3 regions of the Sporosarcina jeotgali genome follow, and region 1 is predicted to be linked to each of the others. Evidence: a T-box and tRNA genes for the amino acid it is inferred to sense, from the RefSeq annotation. Region 1 holds a T-box; the other regions hold tRNA genes.
What was found. A T-box is a leader RNA that pairs with one kind of tRNA and senses whether it is charged. The one in region 1 lies ahead of PGH26_RS08345 (valine--tRNA ligase), so its partner is inferred to be a tRNA-Val.
Positions count from the first base shown of each region.

Region 1 (4,238 bases):
GACTGCTGGAATCGAGACTTTGAAGCGCTTGAATCCATCATCTTATGAGCATTTCATGAAACTCGGAGATCAGCTTGAAGCAGGGTTCCGTGAAGCAGCAGCTGCGAACGGAATTCCGCATACAGTCAATCGCGCTGGATCGATGATTGGATTCTTCTTTACGAATGAAGATGTGGTGGATTATGAAACTGCAAAGACATCTGATTTAGCGTTATTTGCTGAATACTACCGCCTGATGGCTGCAGAAGGCATTTTCTTGCCGCCTTCTCAGTTTGAAGGAATGTTCCTTTCAGCTGCTCATACAGAAGCGCATATTGCCAAAACGGTAGATGCGTTCCATAAGGTTTTCAGTCAATTAAAAAAATAAAACACAAACAGCTTTTCCAAGGGACTCTTTTTGGAAAGGCTGTTTTTCTTTGGATGATAGTTCTGTTATGGAGACTGCTGTCATATACTCTAACGTATAAAAGGAGGCGGCAGAACAATGGAGCCAACACAATGGACATTAACGGAGACATTTCAGTTTCCTGCAGAATACGGGAAAGCAGTTTCTGCACAAGAAGTGAAAGTGACCGCGGGATATACAGAGCATCAGACTGAGGATGCTGTTCGGCTTTCTGGAATCTATCATGTTGCGGCAAATGTTGGATTCGACGGTGAAAGCCAAGAAATAGCGCTGGATTCAGATGCAATTCTAATCGATGATGTGGACGTTCAGGAAAAGTCCGGTTATTTTGAGTATGCAGTCCCATTGCTTGTGGATCTGCCAACGAGCGCAGACGGACAACTTAAAGCAACTGTAACGGATGCCACAGCTTCCGCTACGGATGACGGTGCCCTGACTGTCATGTGGACAGTTGAAGCGAAATTGACTGAAACAGAAGCTAAACCGGAAACTGCAGCTATTTCAGCAGCAGAAACAGAAGTAACGTCTGATCCTGTTCAGGGAAGTGCTGCAGTTAATCCAGAAAGCAATGAACATCAAGAAGTGAAAACCGCAGCAGCTACTGCGGATTTGGATAGCTCCAGTGTGAACCAAGTTGAAACTGCGATTGGCTATTCGGAAGATCATGAAATGCTCGCATTCATTAGTGATTTAGAAGATGATGTTACGGTGACGTCTTTTCGTTTAAATGATGTTTTTGTGGAATAGGAAGCAACATCCGCAAAGACAGCAGAAAAGTAAAAAGTCTCCGGTTGTCGGGATGATTAACAGTCGGATGAGCTGAAAACAGGAAATCGGAATAATGATCATTTTACCGTAAAATCGGCATCTTCTAAGCCATGGCGGAAGTAAATAAGGATTATAGCCTCTTCTCATAACACCATCCTTTCACAGCGGGCTTGACGGGTACGCTATACATCCGGTAAACTATTGGAAACAGGATAGTGATGCGTTTAGCGGGAGAGTAGATCAGTCAACTTTTTCAGAGAGGGTCCGGATGGTGCAAGGACCTATTGTCGACAGTTTGAAAGTCACCCGTCAGCAGTTTTCGTGAACGTTTAGTTTCAAGTAGCGAGAGCCGGTTAGAAGCCGTTATTTTTATTGAGGCAACGTGCGATTTCTGCACAGTTGCGAATAAAGGTGGTACCGCGAACTGACTCCTTCGTCCTTTAACGACGAAGGGGTTTTTTGTGTTGATTTTTATAGGGAACATATGTTGATTTACACTGAAGGCGGACGCTTTCCGTTTTAAACAATGGCGTACAGTAAGCGAAGCGATCCCTATGATGTTCAACTTTTAAATTGAGGAGGAATTGTGATGACAGAAAAAGAGCAGTTGGAGATGCCGACTAAGTATGATCCGCAGACGATTGAAAGAGATCGTTATGAATGGTGGTTGAAGGGTGAGTACTTCAAAGCTCAGCCTGAGAGTGGAAAAGAGCCGTATACAATTGTGATTCCGCCTCCAAACGTTACGGGCAAATTACACTTGGGTCACGCTTGGGACACAACACTTCAAGATATTCTGATTCGCATGAAGCGCATGCAGGGATATGATGCTTTATGGCTTCCAGGTATGGACCACGCAGGTATTGCAACGCAAGCAAAAGTCGAAGAAAAGCTCCGTGCAAACGGGCAGACTCGTTATGACCTTGGCCGTGAGAAATTCCTGGAAGAAACGTGGAAATGGAAAGATGAATATGCTGGCCATATTCGCAAACAATGGTCAAAGCTGGGTCTTGCACTTGATTATTCCCGAGAACGATTTACGTTAGATGAAGGATTATCACGCGCAGTCCGTGAAGTATTCGTCAAGTTATATGAAAAAGAGTTAATTTACCGCGGCGAATATATTATCAACTGGGACCCTGCGACGAAAACTGCTTTGTCCGATATCGAAGTAATCCATAAAGATGTAGCAGGTGCTTTCTATCATATGCGATACCCCCTTGCAGATGGAACTGGAAGTATCGAAATTGCGACAACTCGCCCAGAAACGATGCTAGGGGATACGGCTGTTGCTGTTCACCCTGATGACGAGCGCTATCAGCACTTAATCGGTAAAACTGTGAAGTTGCCGATTGTTGGCCGTGAAATTCCTATCGTAGCGGATGATTACGTTGAAATGGACTTCGGAAGCGGTGCGGTTAAGATTACACCTGCACACGATCCGAATGACTTTGAAATCGGAAATCGCCATGACTTGCCGCGTGTTCTTGTGATGAACGAAGATGGTTCAATGAACAAGTTGGCTGGTAAGTACGAAGGAATGGACCGTTTCGAATGCCGCAAAGCAATCGTTAAAGATTTGCAGGACATGGACGTTCTTTTCAAAATAGAAGAACACAATCACTCTGTCGGTCATTCAGAGCGAAGCGGCGCAGTTGTAGAACCGTATTTGTCTACTCAGTGGTTCGTTAAAATGCAGCCGCTCGCTGAAAAAGCGATTGAATTGCAGAAGGCAGAAGGAAAAGTGACGTTCGTTCCTGAGCGTTTCGAGAAAACTTATTTAACGTGGATGGAAAATGTTCACGACTGGTGTATTTCCCGTCAATTGTGGTGGGGCCACCGGATTCCAGCCTGGTACCATAACGAAACTGGTGAAGTGTTTGTAGGAGAAGAAGCACCTGCAGACATCGAAAACTGGCACCAGGAAGACGATGTACTCGATACATGGTTCTCGTCTGCATTATGGCCGTTCTCTACGATGGGCTGGCCGGATACGGAAGATCCAGAGTTCAAACGCTATTATCCAACAGATGCTCTTGTTACAGGATATGACATCATCTTCTTCTGGGTGTCTCGCATGATTTTCCAAGGCATCGAGTTTACGGATCAGCGTCCATTCAAGGATGTACTGATTCACGGATTAGTACGTGCAGAAGACGGACGCAAAATGTCGAAATCACTCGGTAACGGGGTAGACCCCATGGATGTTATCGATCAGTATGGTGCCGATGCATTGCGTTACTTCCTGGCTACCGGTTCATCACCAGGACAGGATCTCCGCTACTCGACTGAGAAAGTTGAAGCGATTTGGAACTTTGCCAATAAAATCTGGAACGCTTCCCGATTTGCGCTGATGAACATGGAAGGCTTGAAATATGAAGAAATCGATTTGTCTGGAGAACGATCTGTTGCAGACGACTGGATTCTAACTCGTTTGAACGAGACCATTGACTCTGTGACGAAGCTGTCAGATCGCTATGAGTTCGGTGAAGTCGGCCGCGCGCTTTATAACTTCATCTGGGATGATTTCTGTGACTGGTATATCGAGATGGCGAAGCTGCCATTGTATGGAGACGACGAGAAAGCGAAGCACATGACGCGTTCAGTTCTGGCATATGTCCTCGACAATACGATGCGTTTGCTGCACCCGCTCATGCCGTTCATTACAGAAGAAATCTGGCAGAACTTGCCGCATGAAGGTGAGTCAATCACTGTTGCTGCATGGCCGGTGGCGGATGCAAGCCTAACGAACGTTGAGCGTTCCACTCACATGAAGCTATTGACAGATGTCATCAAAGCGGTTCGTACAATTCGTGCAGAAGTCAATACGCCTATGAGCAAACAAGTACCGTTGTACATCGCCGCGAAAGACGAAGCGACTGCAGCTGTCTTGAAAGCGAATAGCCAATACATCGAGAAATTCTGTAATCCAGAAACTCTTGAGATCGGCGTAGACGCTCAAGCGCCAGGCAAGTCGATGTCTGCAGTCGTAACAGGTGCAGAGCTCTTCATGCCGCTAGAAGGCTTGCTAAACATTGATGAAGAAATCGCACGTCTAGGAAAA
Region 1 covers NZ_CP116341.1:1,700,892-1,705,129, reverse strand. Annotated here, with positions in the region: gene hemL (glutamate-1-semialdehyde 2,1-aminomutase) at 1-367, shown strand, start outside; gene PGH26_RS08350 (hypothetical protein) at 485-1,153, shown strand; gene PGH26_RS16200 (hypothetical protein) at 1,130-1,255, opposite strand; T-box leader at 1,389-1,618, shown strand; gene PGH26_RS08345 (valine--tRNA ligase) at 1,764-4,238, shown strand, end outside.

Region 2 (4,238 bases), 480 kb from region 1:
TTCATATGGAGTATGTGAGAAATGCGGCAAGGAAATTCCTTACGAACGTCTCGAAGCGGTTCCTTATACACCGTTCTGCGTAGATGACGCGGTCCAAGAAGTTCCGGACGACCGCCCTGTAGAAGATGATTTGTTGAAGATGGCCAATCCTAATACATTTTCGGATAGACGTGAAGGCGTATTTAAAGATCCCATTGACAGCTTTGAAGAAATCGCAAAATCAGGCACGTCAGAAACTCCCTCTGACTTTACAGGAGATCATGACGATTACGAGTCACTATATGATACTGCAATTGAAGACGAAAGCACGGAAGACATTGACGTGATTGCCACAAGTAACTTAGAGGGTGAACCTTCTGGCATCATTCGCGGGGATACCACGTTAGCATACGAAGAAGAACTGGATGAGGAAGGAATCGAATCAGAGTTAGGCGACATTCCATATCGTCGCAAAGACAGTTACACCGATAACAAGTAACAAAAAAAGTTCCTAGTTGCGATATCGCAACTAGGAACTTTTAAGTATGACCCCTACGGGATTCGAACCCGTGTTACCGCCGTGAAAGGGCGGTGTCTTAACCGCTTGACCAAGGGGCCAAACAAATATGGCGGAGAAGGAGGGATTCGAACCCTCGCACCGCTTTCGCGATCTACACCCTTAGCAGGGGCGCCTCTTGAGCCACTTGAGTACTTCCCCGTAATATGGCTCCGCAGGTAGGACTCGAACCTACGACCGATCGGTTAACAGCCGATTGCTCTACCACTGAGCTACTGCGGAATAGTGGGCCTAAGTGGACTCGAACCACCGACCTCACGCTTATCAGGCGTGCGCTCTAACCAGCTGAGCTATAGGCCCAATTTGGAGCGGGTGAAGGGAATCGAACCCTCATCATCAGCTTGGAAGGCTGAGGTTTTACCACTAAACTACACCCGCATAAATGGTGGCTCAGGACGGAATCGAACCGCCGACACAAGGATTTTCAGTCCTTTGCTCTACCGACTGAGCTACTGAGCCACATAGGATTTAATAAACTATGTATTACAAGAAATGGCGGTCCCGACCGGGATCGAACCGGCGATCTCCTGCGTGACAGGCAGGCATGTTAACCGCTACACCACGGGACCATTTGGTTGCGGGGACAGGATTTGAACCTGTGACCTTCGGGTTATGAGCCCGACGAGCTACCACTGCTCCACCCCGCGATAATGATAATTGTAAGACATATCATAAGCAACGCTTATAGATTTTCTTATGCAAGATTACGAATTTCTTTTCAAGAAATTCTACAAATCGTCATCTTCGTATGACGCTTTGCTCCACCCCGCGATAATGATAATTGTAAGACACTTCTTAATGGTATTTAAAGAAAAAATGGAGGAGGTAGAGGGATTCGAACCCCCGCGGGTTTTGACACCCCTGTCGGTTTTCAAGACCGATCCCTTCAGCCGAACTTGGGTATACCTCCGTGCAATAAAAAGCAATACTGGTGGACCTTGCAGGACTCGAACCTGCGACCGGACGGTTATGAGCCGTCTGCTCTAACCAACTGAGCTAAAGGTCCTTTGGATGGCGGCAGAGGGGATCGAACCCCCGACCTCACGGGTATGAACCGTACGCTCTAGCCAGCTGAGCTACGCCGCCATGAAATGGAATATTAAAGATTGGTGGAGCCTAGCGGGATCGAACCGCTGACCTCCTGCGTGCAAGGCAGGCGCTCTCCCAGCTGAGCTAAGGCCCCTCTTTAAAAGATGGTCGGGAAGACAGGATTCGAACCTGCGACCCCTTGGTCCCAAACCAAGTGCTCTACCAAGCTGAGCTACTTCCCGAATCAAAATCTAACATTAGAAAAATTGGCGCGCCCGGCAGAAGTCGAATCCACAACCTTCTGATCCGTAGTCAGACGCTCTATCCAATTGAGCTACGGGCGCATATATACTATTTCTTTACGGTATGCTTAGTGAATTACAGTGGAGCGGAAGACGGGATTCGAACCCGCGACCCCGACCTTGGCAAGGTCGTATTCTACCACTGAACTACTTCCGCATAAGAGATGCGGGTGAAGGGACTTGAACCCCCACGCCCGAAGGCACTAGATCCTAAGTCTAGCGCGTCTGCCAATTCCGCCACACCCGCATAATCTCTAGATAGTCTGTAATCTAATTACAGTAATGGTGAGCCATGCAGGATTCGAACCTGCGACCCTCTGATTAAAAGTCAGATGCTCTACCAACTGAGCTAATGGCTCGTACTAAGTGGTGCCGGCGAAAGGACTTGAACCCTCAACCTACTGATTACAAGTCAGTTGCTCTACCAGTTGAGCTACACCGGCACAAAGTATGGTGGAGGATGACGGGCTCGAACCGCCGACCCTCTGCTTGTAAGGCAGATGCTCTCCCAGCTGAGCTAATCCTCCATATATCACGCATTACTGCGCTTGCCTGGCAACGTCCTACTCTCACAAGGGGAAGCCCCCTACTACCATCGGCGCTGAAGAACTTAACTTCCGTGTTCGGTATGGGAACGGGTGTGACCTCTTCGCCATCATTACCAGACAAATGTGCTTGTCCTGTTTCAAGGACATTTACTATTATATACTACATAGTATTAGAATGCAATACTTTTTTGAAAGAACTTTTGTTCATTCAAAACTGGATAAAACCAACATTGAAACTCGAAACAATCACACAATTCTTTAACTTATATTTGGGAAAGTCCTCGATCTATTAGTATCTGTCAGCTCCACATGTCGCCATGCTTCCACACCAGACCTATCCACCTCATCATCTTTGAGGGATCTTACTTACTTGCGTAATGGGAAATCTCATCTCGAGGGGGGCTTCATGCTTAGATGCTTTCAGCATTTATCCCGTCCACACATAGCTACCCAGCGATGCCTTTGGCAAGACAACTGGTACACCAGAGGTGTGTCCATCCCGGTCCTCTCGTACTAAGGACAGCTCCTCTCAAATTTCCTGCGCCCGCGACGGATAGGGACCGAACTGTCTCACGACGTTCTGAACCCAGCTCGCGTACCGCTTTAATGGGCGAACAGCCCAACCCTTGGGACCGACTACAGCCCCAGGATGCGATGAGCCGACATCGAGGTGCCAAACCTCCCCGTCGATGTGGACTCTTGGGGGAGATAAGCCTGTTATCCCCGGGGTAGCTTTTATCCGTTGAGCGATGGCCCTTCCATGCGGAACCACCGGATCACTAAGCCCGTCTTTCGACCCTGCTCGACTTGTAGGTCTCGCAGTCAAGCTCCCTTATGCCTTTGCACTCTGCGAATGATGTCCAACCATTCTGAGGGAACCTTTGGGCGCCTCCGTTACTCTTTAGGAGGCGACCGCCCCAGTCAAACTGTCCGCCTGACACTGTCTCCTGCCCGGATCACGGGCAAGGGTTAGAAGTCCAATACAGCCAGGGTAGTATCCCACCATTGCCTCCTCCGAAGCTAGCGCTCCGGTCTCTCAGGCTCCTACCTATCCTGTACAGGCTGCACCGGAATTCAATATCAGGCTACAGTAAAGCTCCACGGGGTCTTTCCGTCCTGTCGCGGGTAATGCGCATCTTCACGCATATTATAATTTCACCGAGTCTCTCGTTGAGACAGTGCCCAGATCGTTACGCCTTTCGTGCGGGTCGGAACTTACCCGACAAGGAATTTCGCTACCTTAGGACCGTTATAGTTACGGCCGCCGTTTACTGGGGCTTCAATTCGAAGCTTCGCTTATCGCTAACCTCTCCTCTTAACCTTCCAGCACCGGGCAGGCGTCAGCCCCTATACGTCACCTTACGGTTTTGCAGAGACCTGTGTTTTTGCTAAACAGTCGCCTGGGCCTATTCACTGCGGCTCTCTCGGGCTATACACCCTACCAGAGCACCCCTTCTCCCGAAGTTACGGGGTCATTTTGCCGAGTTCCTTAACGAGAGTTCTCTCGATCACCTTAGGATTCTCTCCTCGCCTACCTGTGTTGGTTTGCGGTACGGGTACCTCCCACCTCGTTAGAGGCTTTTCTTGGCAGTGTGAAATCAGGGACTCCAGGGTATACACCCCTTGCCATCACAGCTCAATGTTGTAGAAACGGGATTTGCCTCGTTTCACACCTCACTGCTTAGACGCGCATGACCAACAGCGCGCTCACCCTATCCTTCTGCGTCACCCCATCACTCAAACGGTGGGGAGGTAGTACAGGAATATCAACCTGTTGTCCATCGTCTACGCCTATCGGCCTCG
Region 2 covers NZ_CP116341.1:2,178,996-2,183,233, forward strand. Annotated here, with positions in the region: gene PGH26_RS10740 (TraR/DksA C4-type zinc finger protein) at 1-478, shown strand, start outside; tRNA gene PGH26_RS10745 (tRNA-Glu) at 526-597, opposite strand; tRNA gene PGH26_RS10750 (tRNA-Ser) at 607-697, opposite strand; tRNA gene PGH26_RS10755 (tRNA-Asn) at 704-778, opposite strand; tRNA gene PGH26_RS10760 (tRNA-Ile) at 783-856, opposite strand; tRNA gene PGH26_RS10765 (tRNA-Gly) at 861-934, opposite strand; tRNA gene PGH26_RS10770 (tRNA-Phe) at 940-1,015, opposite strand; tRNA gene PGH26_RS10775 (tRNA-Asp) at 1,050-1,125, opposite strand; tRNA gene PGH26_RS10780 (tRNA-Met) at 1,129-1,203, opposite strand; tRNA gene PGH26_RS10785 (tRNA-Ser) at 1,374-1,466, opposite strand; tRNA gene PGH26_RS10790 (tRNA-Ile) at 1,486-1,562, opposite strand; tRNA gene PGH26_RS10795 (tRNA-Met) at 1,569-1,642, opposite strand; tRNA gene PGH26_RS10800 (tRNA-Ala) at 1,664-1,739, opposite strand; tRNA gene PGH26_RS10805 (tRNA-Pro) at 1,751-1,827, opposite strand; tRNA gene PGH26_RS10810 (tRNA-Arg) at 1,853-1,929, opposite strand; tRNA gene PGH26_RS10815 (tRNA-Gly) at 1,970-2,044, opposite strand; tRNA gene PGH26_RS10820 (tRNA-Leu) at 2,053-2,134, opposite strand; tRNA gene PGH26_RS10825 (tRNA-Lys) at 2,171-2,246, opposite strand; tRNA gene PGH26_RS10830 (tRNA-Thr) at 2,255-2,330, opposite strand; tRNA gene PGH26_RS10835 (tRNA-Val) at 2,339-2,414, opposite strand; rRNA gene rrf (5S ribosomal RNA) at 2,438-2,553, opposite strand; rRNA gene PGH26_RS10845 (23S ribosomal RNA) at 2,705-4,238, opposite strand, start outside.
Region 2: it encodes a tRNA-Val, which carries the amino acid that the T-box ahead of PGH26_RS08345 (valine--tRNA ligase) is inferred to sense. The anticodon was not compared.

Region 3 (4,238 bases), 630 kb from region 1:
CATTCCGCGCCGCTCACCTTTCTTCCCTTTCGGTGCATCAGTCATCTTGGAAGGATAGGCAACCGCAATGGAAATGATACTCTCTGCACGATCTAATAGTAAAGCAGGTTCTGTTCTTTTTTCAACGTCACTTTCTTCAAATCCTGATTGATAGCCAAGGTCCTGCTGCCGCTTCAATCGATTTTTCAACTCCAAGAAAGGAGCTGCTGTTGTAAAGCCGATCTTATCAACACCAATTTCCAAAGCATAAGCCACTAAGTCTTTTTGCAATTGAGCGATATTCACCATCTGCCACCTCCCTTATGATAAACTTGAGAAAAATATGAACAGGATGATTTTATGAAATTCTATCTAGAACCTTCAATAGTTGATGCTGTTCCTGATTTCAAAGTAGCCATCATCCATTATAACAGGACAACCGTATCTGACTCTCCCCAAATGCTAAAAGGAAGACTGCAATTATTTCAAGAACAACTCTTCTTTGAACTGGAAGAACGTTCTTTTGATGAGATCGACGGAATCCGGGAATGGCGCAATGTTTGGAAGGCACTTGGTGCTGATCCTGCCCGCTATCGCCCCTCAGTTGAAGCATTATATCGACGCATCAGTAAACAAGCTTACATGGAAAGTCATTCGAGTGCAATTGACTTGAATACCTTGTTTAGCCTTCAATACGGAATTCCTTCCGGTATGTATAACTTAGAAACATTAACTGGCGATATACGTGTAACGATAGGACATGCAGAAGATGGATACGATGGATTAAATGGCAGATTCAATTCATTACATAACATGCCAATCCTAAAGGACGGATACAGTCCTTTCGGCAGCCCCTATGCAGACTCTGTCCGGAGTGCAATCACCGAAGAGACAACAGAAATACTTCATGTATTATTCCTGCGTCCTGAGATGAATGTAGAAGAAGCACAACGCCTTGCAAAAGCATGCGGGACGATGTTTACGAGCATTAATGGGGGTGAAGCAACAGCCGCTATTTTATGTGCTGAGAACCCTTCTATAGAGGTTACAGACTTACCGCCTCGACAAGATGCTAAGTATTAACTTCATTACTACCTATTATAATAGTGTTAGGTTGGAAACCCGCAGATCTACAGAGTGCGGGTTTTTTCGCATGGCATGCATGAACCCATTTAGGACCTGAGATCAATGAGGATTCTTGAAAATAGACAACAACAAAAAAAGAACAACCGAAGTTGTCCTTTTCTGAGATACCCGAGGCCGGACTTGAACCGGCACGCCTTGCGGCATCGCATTTTGAGTGCGACGTGTCTGCCATTCCACCACTCGGGCAAACTAGTAAAATAAAATAAACGGAAACCATATATTGGAGGCGGCAACCGGAATCGAACCGGTGGTAAGGGTGTTGCAGACCCGTGCCTTACCGCTTGGCTATGCCGCCGTAGAATAAGTGGAGCGGAAGACGGGATTCGAACCCGCGACCCCGACCTTGGCAAGGTCGTATTCTACCACTGAACTACTTCCGCTAATAACTGGGGTAGCTGGATTCGAACCAACGAGTGACGGAGTCAAAGTCCGTTGCCTTACCGCTTGGCTATACCCCAAAAATAAAAAAGGGGCGGCTGAGGGGAATTGAACCCCCGAGTGCCGGAATCACAATCCGGTGCGTTAACCACTTCGCCACAACCGCCATAATAATAAGATGTTTCAAGTCAAGAGACAAGTAAGATAAATGGCAGGGGCAGTAGGAATCGAACCCACACCAAAGGTTTTGGAGACCTCTATTCTACCGTTAAACTATGCCCCTGTAAAGAATGGTGGTGGGGGACGGATTCGAACCGCCGAACCCGGAGGGAGCGGATTTACAGTCCGCCGCGTTTAGCCACTTCGCTACCCCACCATAGGGAATTTCATGGTGCCGGCGAAAGGAATTGAACCCTCAACCTACTGATTACAAGTCAGTTGCTCTACCAATTGAGCTACACCGGCATATAAGATGGCTCAGGACGGAATCGAACCGCCGACACAAGGATTTTCAGTCCTTTGCTCTACCGACTGAGCTACTGAGCCATATTGTTTTTAAAGAAAATGGCGGTCCCGACCGGGATCGAACCGGCGATCTCCTGCGTGACAGGCAGGCATGTTAACCGCTACACCACGGGACCATTTGGTTGCGGGGACAGGATTTGAACCTGTGACCTTCGGGTTATGAGCCCGACGAGCTACCACTGCTCCACCCCGCGATAATATTAAAACCGATTAATAAAGATATAATGGTGGAGGATGACGGGCTCGAACCGCCGACCCTCTGCTTGTAAGGCAGATGCTCTCCCAGCTGAGCTAATCCTCCACAATACTATGTGCTGCTGGCATATCTTATTCATAAGAATGTAAATGGTGACCCCTACGGGATTCGAACCCGTGTTACCGCCGTGAAAGGGCGGTGTCTTAACCGCTTGACCAAGGGGCCATACTGTTTATAATAGAGAAGTTAACTGGCGGAGAGCAAGGGATTTGAACCCTTGAGACAGCGTTAACCGTCTACACGATTTCCAATCGTGCTCCTTCGGCCACTCGGACAGCTCTCCATTATGGCTCCGCAGGTAGGACTCGAACCTACGACCGATCGGTTAACAGCCGATTGCTCTACCACTGAGCTACTGCGGAATAGATAAACTATTAAAGGATTTTCACTTAGCAGTGAAAGCCTGGCGACGTCCTACTCTCACAGGGGGAAGCCCCCTACTACCATCGGCGCTGAAGAACTTAACTTCCGTGTTCGGTATGGGAACGGGTGTGACCTCTTCGCCATCATCACCAGACAATTTCACAACACAAGAATTATTATACCATATTCAAGTTGTAAGTGCAAGTGTTAATTTTAATTTCTTTTTAAAAAGTTTTTTAAAAATTAATCACTCAAAACTGGATAAAACCAACATTGAAACTCAAAACAATCACATGATTCTTTAACTTATATTTGGGAAAGTCCTCGATCTATTAGTATCTGTCAGCTCCACATGTCGCCATGCTTCCACACCAGACCTATCCACCTCATCATCTTTGAGGGATCTTACTTACTTGCGTAATGGGAAATCTCATCTCGAGGGGGGCTTCATGCTTAGATGCTTTCAGCATTTATCCCGTCCACACATAGCTACCCAGCGATGCCTTTGGCAAGACAACTGGTACACCAGAGGTGTGTCCATCCCGGTCCTCTCGTACTAAGGACAGCTCCTCTCAAATTTCCTGCGCCCGCGACGGATAGGGACCGAACTGTCTCACGACGTTCTGAACCCAGCTCGCGTACCGCTTTAATGGGCGAACAGCCCAACCCTTGGGACCGACTACAGCCCCAGGATGCGATGAGCCGACATCGAGGTGCCAAACCTCCCCGTCGATGTGGACTCTTGGGGGAGATAAGCCTGTTATCCCCGGGGTAGCTTTTATCCGTTGAGCGATGGCCCTTCCATGCGGAACCACCGGATCACTAAGCCCGTCTTTCGACCCTGCTCGACTTGTAGGTCTCGCAGTCAAGCTCCCTTATGCCTTTGCACTCTACGAATGATGTCCAACCATTCTGAGGGAACCTTTGGGCGCCTCCGTTACTCTTTAGGAGGCGACCGCCCCAGTCAAACTGTCCGCCTGACACTGTCTCCTGCCCGGATCACGGGCAAGGGTTAGAAGTCCAATACAGCCAGGGTAGTATCCCACCATTGCCTCCTCCGAAGCTAGCGCTCCGGTCTCTCAGGCTCCTACCTATCCTGTACAGGCTGCACCGGAATTCAATATCAGGCTACAGTAAAGCTCCACGGGGTCTTTCCGTCCTGTCGCGGGTAATGCGCATCTTCACGCATATTATAATTTCACCGAGTCTCTCGTTGAGACAGTGCCCAGATCGTTACGCCTTTCGTGCGGGTCGGAACTTACCCGACAAGGAATTTCGCTACCTTAGGACCGTTATAGTTACGGCCGCCGTTTACTGGGGCTTCAATTCGAAGCTTCGCTTGCGCTAACCTCTCCTCTTAACCTTCCAGCACCGGGCAGGCGTCAGCCCCTATACGTCACCTTACGGTTTTGCAGAGACCTGTGTTTTTGCTAAACAGTCGCCTGGGCCTATTCACTGCGGCTCTCTCGGGCTATACACCCTACCAGAGCACCCCTTCTCCCGAAGTTACGGGGTCATTTTGCCGAGTTCCTTAACGAGAGTTCTCTCGATCACCTTAGGATTCTCTCCTCGCCTACCTGTGTTGGTTTGC
Region 3 covers NZ_CP116341.1:2,327,332-2,331,569, forward strand. Annotated here, with positions in the region: gene queG (tRNA epoxyqueuosine(34) reductase QueG) at 1-285, opposite strand, end outside; gene PGH26_RS11580 (B3/B4 domain-containing protein) at 340-1,062, shown strand; tRNA gene PGH26_RS11585 (tRNA-Leu) at 1,231-1,311, opposite strand; tRNA gene PGH26_RS11590 (tRNA-Cys) at 1,347-1,420, opposite strand; tRNA gene PGH26_RS11595 (tRNA-Gly) at 1,431-1,505, opposite strand; tRNA gene PGH26_RS11600 (tRNA-Gln) at 1,512-1,583, opposite strand; tRNA gene PGH26_RS11605 (tRNA-His) at 1,597-1,669, opposite strand; tRNA gene PGH26_RS11610 (tRNA-Trp) at 1,713-1,786, opposite strand; tRNA gene PGH26_RS11615 (tRNA-Tyr) at 1,795-1,879, opposite strand; tRNA gene PGH26_RS11620 (tRNA-Thr) at 1,893-1,968, opposite strand; tRNA gene PGH26_RS11625 (tRNA-Phe) at 1,977-2,049, opposite strand; tRNA gene PGH26_RS11630 (tRNA-Asp) at 2,069-2,144, opposite strand; tRNA gene PGH26_RS11635 (tRNA-Met) at 2,148-2,222, opposite strand; tRNA gene PGH26_RS11640 (tRNA-Val) at 2,254-2,329, opposite strand; tRNA gene PGH26_RS11645 (tRNA-Glu) at 2,375-2,449, opposite strand; tRNA gene PGH26_RS11650 (tRNA-Ser) at 2,476-2,567, opposite strand; tRNA gene PGH26_RS11655 (tRNA-Asn) at 2,572-2,646, opposite strand; rRNA gene rrf (5S ribosomal RNA) at 2,686-2,801, opposite strand; rRNA gene PGH26_RS11665 (23S ribosomal RNA) at 2,960-4,238, opposite strand, start outside.
Region 3: it encodes a tRNA-Val, which carries the amino acid that the T-box ahead of PGH26_RS08345 (valine--tRNA ligase) is inferred to sense. The anticodon was not compared.